2 regions of the Streptomyces sp. NPDC006743 genome follow, and region 2 is predicted to be linked to the other one. Evidence: riboswitches for the same ligand, from Rfam matches in the RefSeq annotation. Region 2 holds a riboswitch; the other holds the start of a gene.
The links. Region 2 has a riboswitch for cobalamin ahead of ABZ719_RS11155 (ribonucleoside-diphosphate reductase subunit alpha). Riboswitches for the same ligand answer to the same signal wherever they lie in the genome.
Positions count from the first base shown of each region.

Region 1 (4,572 bases), on a different contig from region 2:
CGCCCAGCCCCCGACAGCACACCGGCGTCCGGGCCCCGCCGCACGGCGGCGGACCGGCGCCCGACCCCGGCCCCTTGGCAGGGTGAGCGGACCGGGCGGAGACCGCCCCGCGCGGACGGCCAGGCAGAGACCGGCCCGTCACGAGCGGACCAGGCGGAGACCGACCGGACACGAGGGGGCCGGGCGGAGGCCGGCCCGCGCGGGCGGTGCGTGGGCCGGGGCTAGGCGAGCCACACGGTGGTGTCCGGGGCGAGCCGGCGTCCGCTCAGCGGCGCGCTGCTCAGCAGCACCTCACCGGGCGGCAGCGCGACCTCCGTGTCCGACAGGTTGGTGACACACCGCCAGCCGTCACGGCGGGCGAACGCCAGCACACCCGCCGGGGTGTCCTCCGCCCAGGTCAGCGACTCGCCCGCGAGCAGTTTGCGGCGCAGCCGCAGGGCCGTGCGGTACAGCTCCAGCGTCGAGCCCGCCACGCCGTCCTGCGCCTGGACGGCGTACGCCGCGAAGTGCGCGGGCTGCGGCAGCCAGGCCCCGGCCGGACCGAAGCCGTACGACGGCCCGGTCGTCGTCCACGGCAGCGGCACACGGCAGCCGTCCCTGCCCTTGCGGACGTGGCCGGTCTGCTCCCAGACCGGGTCCTGGAGCACCTCGGCGGGCAGGTCGGCCACCTCGGGCAGGCCCAGTTCCTCACCCTGGTAGAGGTAGGCCGAACCGGGCAGCGCCAGCATCAGCAGGGTCGCCGCGCGGGCGCGGCGCAGTCCGGCCTCCGCGTCGAGGGCGGGCGCGCGGCCGCCGGACAGCAGCCAGGCGTTCTCGTCCGTGCCCGGCGGCAGCATCAGCCGGGAGGCGTGGCGGACCACGTCGTGGTTGGACAGCACCCAGGTGGCCGAGGCTCCGGCGGCCCGGGCGGTGTCCAGGGAGGCGGCGATGGTCCGGCGCAGCGCGTCCGCGTCCCAGCCGGTCTGCAGGTACTCGAAGTTGAAGGCCTGGCCCAGTTCGTCCGGGCGCGCGTACAGGGCGCGCCGCGCGTCGGGCACCCAGGCCTCGGCGACGGCCGTGCGGGGCGGTGTGTAGGCGTCGAAGATCTTGCGCCAGTCACGGTAGATCTCGTGGACCTCGTCGCGGTCCCAGTACGGGTGGCTGCCCGGCTCGACGCGCGGCAGCGCGTCCTCGCCGGTGGCGCCGAGGTTCCCGACGTCGCGCAGCGGCTCGTCGAGGTCCTTGACCAGGGCGTGCGCCACGTCGACGCGGAAGCCGTCCACACCCCGGTCGGACCAGAAGCGCAGGGTGGTGCGGAAGTCGGCGCGGACCTCCTCGTGGGCCCAGTTGAAGTCGGGCTGCTCGGGCGCGAACAGGTGCAGGTACCACTGTCCGTCGGGCACCCGCTGCCAGGCGCTGCCGCCGAAGACGGACTGCCAGTCGGTGGGCGGCAGTTCGCCGTGGGCGCCGCGCCCGTCCCGGAAGACGTACCGGTCGCGGGCGGCCGAGCCCGGCCCGGCCCGCAGCGCCTCCTGGAACCAGCGGTGCCGGTGCGAACTGTGGTTGGGGACGATGTCGGCGATCACCTTCAGACCCAGGCGGTGCGCCTCGGTGACCAGCGCGTCGAAGTCGTCGAGGGTGCCGAGGCGGGGGTCGACGTCCCGGTGGTCGGCGACGTCGTAGCCGCCGTCGGCCAGTTCGGACGGGTAGAACGGGCTGAGCCACACGGCGTCCACGCCGAGGGCGGCGAGGTGCGTCAGCCGCTGGGTGATGCCCCGCAGGTCGCCGAGACCGTCGCCGTCGGCGTCGGCGAAGCTGCGGGGGTAGACCTGGTAGACGACGGCCTGCCGCCACCAGTCGGGACTTCGGGAGGACAGGTCGGGCGGCGTGTCGTCGGTGCGGTCGGTCACGCGGTCTCCTCTGTGTGCGGCGGAGCGACACAGAGAATCTGTCCAGATCACCGGAAAAGCCAACACGCCGTGCCGTACCGGCGCACAGGGGAACGACCGGGCGGGGTGGGGTGACGGCGTGGCGCGCGCCTGGCGGGGGCGCCCTGCCCCCCAACGGGCCCCGCACCAGGCGGGAGCACCGTGACACCGAACGGGCGCGGCACCGGGCGGGGACGCCGTCGCACCGGGCGGGGCACCGTCGCACCGGGTGAGGGCGCCGTGTGCCCGGGCCCGGCGCCCCTCCGGCCGCCGGGCCGGCGCCGCGGTGTCAGTCCGTGTCCGCCGCGCAGTGCTCCAGCAGGTGCCGTACGTCCTCGTCCACCAGCCGGTAGCGCACCACGCGGCCCTCCTTCTCGCCCTCCACGGTGCCCGCCGCGCGCAGCAGCCGCAGGGCCTGGGAGACCGCCGGGTCCTTCATGCCGGTGGCGACGGCGAGGTCGGAGACGGCCAGTGGGCCGGTGCGGTGCAGGGCCAGCAGCAGGGCGAGCCGCTTGGGGTCGGCCAGCAGCGAGAAGCGCTGCGCCCACGCGCGGACGTGACCGGGCTCCCCGATCGCCGCGATGGCGTCGCACACCCGGTGGCCGTCGATGGTGCGACGCTCCGCGCGGTCGGCAGGGACGAGATGCATGCCCCCATCCTCGCAGGCACCCGCGGGTGATCTTCGGCACCTGCGCAGGTATGCAGCTATGCAGGCGACGGTCCGTCCCTCTACCGTGGGCGGGCCGTGGTGCTCGGGAAGTCGGTGCGAAGCCGACGCGGCCCTCGCCACTGTGATCGGGGAGTTCCCCTTCCGTCCGGCATCCGCCGGGCCACTGGTCGCACGACCGGGAAGGCAGGAGGGGAGAACGTACGGACCCTAAGCCAGGAGACCGGCCACGGCAGCTCACGAAGTGATCCACGAGGTGCTGGAGCGTGATACCGGATGACCCTGCCCGAGCCTGTCCCGACGCCGACGTCCGCCCCCACGGGGCCCCCGCGGGCGTCCTTCCGCTGGCGCCGTGAGGACACCCTCAAGACCGCGGGCCTGCTGGCGGTGATAGCCGCCCTGCACATCGTCGCCTTCGGCATCCTGTTCCTGCTCGTCGTCCCCGAGCACTACCAGGTCGGCACCAAGGCCTTCGGCATCGGCCTCGGCGTCACCGCCTACACCCTCGGCATGCGGCACGCCTTCGACGCCGACCACATCGCCGCCATCGACAACACCACCCGCAAGCTGATGGCCGACGGCAAGCGGCCGGTGTCGGTGGGCTTCTGGTTCGCGCTGGGCCACTCCAGCGTGGTGGTGGCCATGGCCGCGCTGGTGGCGGGCGGCGCCCAGCTCGCCGGCACGCTGATGAACGACGACTCCCGTACGCACCAGACGCTCGGCATCGTCGGCACCACCGTCTCGGGCTCCTTCCTCTACCTCATCGCCGCCCTCAACCTGGTCGCCCTCGTCGGCATCCTCAAGGTCTTCCGGGCGATGCGCGCGGGCACGTACGACGAGCGGGAGCTGGAGGCCCACCTGGATTCACGGGGGTTCATGAACCGGATCCTGGGCCGCCTCACCAAGTCGGTGTCCCGGCCCGGCCAGATGTACCCGCTCGGCTTCCTCTTCGGCCTCGGCTTCGACACCGCCACCGAGGTCACGCTGATGGTGATGGCCGGTTCGGGCGCGGCGGCCGGACTGCCCTGGTACGCGATCCTCTGCCTGCCGCTGCTGTTCGCGGCCGGCATGAGCCTGTTCGACACCCTGGACGGCACGTTCATGAACTTCGCCTACCAGTGGGCGTTCTCGAACCCCGTCCGCAAGGTGTTCTACAACCTGACCATCACCGGCCTGTCCATCGCGGTCGCCTTCTTCATCGGCACGATCGAGCTGGTCGGCGTCCTGCACGACAAGCTCGACCTGAGCGACACGGTCACCGGCTGGATCGCCGGCCTCGACCTCGACCACGTGGGGTACGTCATCGTCGGACTGTTCGTGGTGGTGTGGGCGGCCGCGCTGGCGTACTGGAAGGTGGCCCGCGTCGAACAGCGCTGGGCGGTGCGGGTCGGGACCGCGGAGACCGACTAGGACCCGCCCGGCCGGACCGGGCGAGGACCCGCCGGGCGGGGCCGGGGCCGGGCCCGCCCGGCGGGGCCGGGCTAGGCTCCCGCGCCGCCCGCTTCGACGGTGGCCAGGTACAGCTTCACGTACCGCTCCACGTCGATGTCCAGGGCGACGTCCACCAGTTGCTGTTCGCGCGCCTCGCCGTGCAGTTCCGCCTCGCCGGGGCGCGCGCGGCGGTCGACGACCGTCTGCCCGCGCGCCGGGCCGGGTGCGAGGTTCACCTCGACCGGCAGCCGGCGCGTGGTCAGGCCCGCCGGGTCGGCGACCGCGCAGACCGCTCCCGCGTCACCGAGACCGCCCGCCGGGTCCTCCTCGCTCGTCACCGGGTCGCGGTGGGACAGCAGCCGGCCGGCCAGCCGCGCGCCCGCCTCGCCGCTGCCGCTCAGCCGCCGCACGTCAGCGGCCGGGACGATCACCCGCTCGAACACGTCGAGTCCGTACATCGTGACCGGCACCCCGGCGGTGAGCAGGACCGCGGCGGCCTCCGGGTCGTGCCAGACGTTGAACTCGGCGACCGCCGTGGCGTTCCCGGTGGCCACCGCGCCGCCCATG
Region 1 covers NZ_JBEYJA010000010.1:50,218-54,789, forward strand. Annotated here, with positions in the region: gene ABZ719_RS11455 (glycoside hydrolase family 13 protein) at 222-1,889, opposite strand; gene ABZ719_RS11460 (metalloregulator ArsR/SmtB family transcription factor) at 2,197-2,556, opposite strand; cobalamin riboswitch at 2,637-2,821, shown strand; gene ABZ719_RS11465 (HoxN/HupN/NixA family nickel/cobalt transporter) at 2,851-3,984, shown strand; gene ABZ719_RS11470 (nucleoside hydrolase) at 4,056-4,572, opposite strand, start outside.
Region 1: linked by a shared signal. The riboswitch ahead of ABZ719_RS11465 (HoxN/HupN/NixA family nickel/cobalt transporter) and the one ahead of ABZ719_RS11155 (ribonucleoside-diphosphate reductase subunit alpha) in region 2 are both predicted to bind cobalamin.

Region 2 (4,572 bases):
GGGGACGGTGGCGGGGGTCTGCGCGCGGGCCGCGCGGGCGATCCGGGTCGCCGGGCGCGAACGCAGGTAGTACGTCGTCTTCAGGCCCTGCTTCCAGGCATAGGCGTACATCGAGGAGAGCTTGCCGATGGTGGGCGTCTCCAGGAACAGGTTCAGCGACTGGGCCTGGTCCAGGAACGGCGTGCGGGCGGCGGCCATGTCGATCAGGCCGCGCTGCGGGATCTCCCACGCCGTGCGGTACAGCCGCCGTACGTCCTCGGGGATCCACGCGAGGTCCTGCACCGAGCCGTTCGCCTCGCGCAGCGCCTCCCGGGTGCGGGCGTCCCACACGCCGAGCGTCTTGAGGTCGCGCACCAGGTAGGAGTTGACCTGGAGGAACTCACCCGAGAGCGTCTCGCGCTTGAACAGGTTGGAGACCTGCGGCTCGATGCACTCGTAGACGCCCGCGATGGAGGCGATGGTGGCGGTCGGCGCGATGGCCAGCAGCAGCGAGTTGCGCATGCCGACGGCGGCGATCCGCTCGCGCAGCGCCGCCCAGCGCTCGGGCCAGGCCGGCTCCACGTCGTAGTGGTCGGGGTGCAGCACACCGCGGGCGGCGCGGGTCTTCTCCCAGGCGGGCAGCGGGGCGTTCCGTTCGGCGAGGTCGGCGGAGGCCTCGTAGGCGGCCAGCATGATCCGCTCGGCGATCCGGGTGGACAGCGCCTTCGCCTCGGGCGAGTCGAAGGGCAGCCGCAGCCGGAAGAAGACGTCCTGCAGCCCCATCACGCCCAGACCGACCGGCCGCCAGCGGGCGTTGGAACGGCCCGCCTGCTCGGTCGGGTAGAAGTTGATGTCGACCACACGGTCCAGGAACGTGACGGCGGTGCGGACCGTCTCGTCCAGCCGCTCCCAGTCGAGGTCCCCGCGCTCCGGGTCGGCGAAGGCGCCGAGGTTGACCGAGCCGAGGTTGCAGACCGCCGTCTCGCCGTCGTCGGTGACCTCCAGGATCTCCGTGCAGAGGTTCGAGGAGTGGATGACGTGGCCCGGTTCGGCAGTCTGGTTGGAGGTCCGGTTGGCGGCGTCCTTGAAGGTCATCCAGCCGTTGCCGGTCTGCGCGAGGGTGCGCATCATCCGGCCGTACAGCTCACGGGCGGGCAGGGTCTTCTTCGCGAGCCCGGCGGCCTCGGCCGCGCGGTAGGCCGCGTCGAACTCCGGGCCCCACAGGTCCACCAGCTCCGGCACGTCGGCCGGGGAGAACAGCGACCACGTCCCGTCGGCCTCGACGCGGCGCATGAACTCGTCCGGTACCCAGTGCGCCAGGTTCAGGTTGTGGGTGCGGCGCGCGTCCTCGCCGGTGTTGTCGCGCAGCTCCAGGAACTCCTCGATGTCGGAGTGCCAGGTCTCCAGGTAGACGGCGGCCGCGCCCTTGCGCCGGCCGCCCTGGTTCACGGCGGCCACCGAGGCGTCCAGGGTCTTCAGGAACGGCACGATGCCGTTGGAGTGCCCGTTGGTGCCGCGGATCAGCGAACCGCGCGAGCGGACGCGGGAGTAGGCGATGCCGATGCCGCCGGCGTGCTTGGAGAGCCGCGCCACCTGGTGGTAGCGGTCGTAGATGCTGTCCAGCTCGTCCTTGGGGGAGTCGAGCAGGTAGCAGGAGGACATCTGGGGGTGGCGGGTGCCGGAGTTGAAGAGCGTGGGGGAGGAGGGGAGGTAGTCGAGGCGGCTCATGAGCCCGTAGAGCGCGGCGACCTCGTCGGCGGCCCGGGGGCTGTCGTCCTGGGCGAGACCGGCGGCCACCCGCAGCATGAAGTGCTGGGGCGTCTCGATCACCTTGCGGGTGATCGGGTGCCGCAGCAGGTAGCGGCTGTAGAGGGTGCGCAGCCCGAAGTAGCCGAAGCGGTCGTCGGCGGCCGGGTCGGCCAGCGCGTCCAGGCGCGCGGCGTGGAGGCGGACGAACGCGGCGGTCCGGTCGGCGATCAGCCCCTCCCGGTGGCCCACGGCCACCGACTCGGTGAAGGCCGTGACGCCCTGCGAGGCGGCCTCGGCGCGGAGGGAGAGCGTCAGCAGGCGGGCGGCCAGCCGCGAGTAGGCGGGGTCCTCCGAGATGAGTCCGGCCGCCGCCTCGGTGGCCAGCTCCCGCAGCTCCGCCTCGTCCGCGTGGGCCGAACGGCCGCGCAGCGCGGCGGCGGCGACCCGGCCGGGGTCGGCGTCGGGGAGGTCGGCGGTCAGCTCGGTCAGGGTCCGCAGCAGCGCGGTACCGGGACCGTCGTTCTCCGAATTGCCTTCGGCTGAGACCGGATCGGCGGGCGCGATGGTCACGTGTGGCTCTCCCTCGCTCGGCACGGGGCCTCACCGAGGGCAGGGGGCAGCACACGAGCGCACGCGGCGCCGCGTCCACCGGCCCATTCCGCGAGGCCCGGACGTCAGGCACCCGGACCGGACGGCCGGGTGCACTGTCGGCAGGTCCTCGGACTGACGCCCGTACACGGCCTCGAGGGCATGTGTGTACGGGTACACCGTTGCGGGACAGTTCCGGATTCGCACCGGATTCCCCTGCGACGACAGCGAGCATGAGCATACATCTTGTGCCGGGTGAGGGAACCACCCCCATATGTTGTGCCGCGCCGATCGCGGAAGATGTCAGCGGCCGTCAGCGACTGTCACGGCCGTCAGTGGCTGCCCGACGGCTGTCGGCGGGCCTCCACGGGTCTCGGCGGCTGCCGGCGGGTCCCGGCGGGTGTCAGAGGGCCAACGCGTAGGTGAGCAGCGAGATGTCGTCCAGCTCCGGCAGCGGGTTCCAGTCCCGCTGCGGGGTGCGGACGAAGCCCAGGCGCTCGTAGAGGCGGTGGGCGGCGTGCATGGTGGGCTGGGTGGACAGCACCACGCGCACGCATCCCTCGGTGGCCCGCGCCCGCTCCAGGCAGGCCCGTACCAGGGCCTCGCCCGCGCCCCGGCCGCGCGCGGCGCGGGCGACCGCCAGCATGCGTATCTCGGCCTCGCCGGGACCGGCGATGTCCGCCATGGCGCCGCCCGACGGCACGAAGGCGACCCCGCCGGCCACCGCGTCGTCCGCGACAGCCACCAGCACCTCGGCTGCGGCCGCCCGCCCGGCCACGTCACGCAGCGCGCCCAGGTACGGATCGTCCTGTCCGAAGTCCAGCAGTCCGTCCTGGAGATAGGCCTGGGCGGTGATCTCACCGAGGATGCCGTACTCGCCGGGCGCGGCCGGCCTGATCACGAGGTCCATGGAGCCGAGTGTGCCGCACGGGTACGGCGACGGGCCGCCGGTTTTCCCGGCGGCCCGTCGGTGTGGGTGCGGCGGCTCAGTGCGCGCTGCCCGCCGTGGCCGGCGGCAGTTCGACCGCGACGCCGGGGTCGCCCGCGTCGGCGGTGTAGTCCTGCGGGCTGGTCTCGTCGACGCCGTCGGGGGCCTTGAGCGCCTTGAGGACGAAGGTCAGGACGACGGCGACGATCACGTTCAGGGCGAACGCCGTCATGCCGATGTAGCCGATCTCGCCGATGCCCGGGATCTCCTTGGCCGAGCCGCCGAAGTGCTTCTGCGTCGGGGAGGCGACCCCGTAGGCCGCGACCGTGCCGTAGACCATGCCCACGGCCCAGCCGGCCAGCAGCGCCCAGCGGTGGAACCAGCGGGTGAACAGACCGCCCACCAGGGCCGGGAAGGTCTGCAGGATCCAGATCCCGCCCAGCAGCTGGAAGTTGATCGCCACGGTCTTGTCCATGGTCAGGACGAAGACCAGCGCGCCCACCTTCACCAGCAGGGACACCAGCTTGGAGACCTTGGTCTCCTGCGCGGCCGTCGCGTCCGGCCTGATGAAGTCCTTGTAGATGTTGCGGGTGAACAGGTTCGCCGCCGCGATCGACATGATCGCCGCCGGGACCAGTGCCCCGATGCCGATCGCCGCGAAGGCGATGCCGGTGAACCAGTCGGGGAACATGTCCTCGAACAGCTGCGGGATGGCGAGCTGCCCGTTCTGGACCTTCACGCCCGCCGCGATGGCCATGAAGCCCAGCAGTGCCAGCAGACCCAGCATCAGCGAGTACAGCGGCAGGATCGTGGTGTTGCGGCGGATCACCTCACGGCTCCTGGAGGAGAGCGTCGCGGTGATCGAGTGCGGGTACATGAACAGCGCGAGCGCGGAGCCCAGGGCGAGGGTGGCGTAGGTCCACTGGCTCGCCTCGCCCGGCACCACCGCGCCGCGCGGTTTGCCGGTGGCCGGGTTCGTCTGGCCGAACGCGTCGGCGGCCTTGGCGAAGATGTCGTCGAAGCCGCCCAGCTTGATCGGGATGTAGATGATCGCGACCGCGATGACGATGTAGATGAGCGCGTCCTTCACGAACGCGATCAGCGCCGGGGCGCGCAGACCCGAGGAGTACGTGTACGCCGCCAGGACACCGAAGGCGATCAGCAGCGGCAGGTCCTTCACGAACCAGTTGGTGTTCTCGCCGCCGCCCACGCCCATCACGTCGAGCACCGCCTGGATGCCGACGAGCTGGAGCGCGATGTACGGCATGGTGGCGAGGATGCCGGTGAGCGCCACCGCCAGCGACAGGCCCTTGGAGCCGAACCGGCCG
Region 2 covers NZ_JBEYJA010000009.1:190,716-195,287, reverse strand. Annotated here, with positions in the region: gene ABZ719_RS11155 (ribonucleoside-diphosphate reductase subunit alpha) at 1-2,298, opposite strand, end outside; cobalamin riboswitch at 2,420-2,600, opposite strand; gene ABZ719_RS11150 (GNAT family N-acetyltransferase) at 2,720-3,226, opposite strand; gene mctP (monocarboxylate uptake permease MctP) at 3,303-4,572, opposite strand, start outside.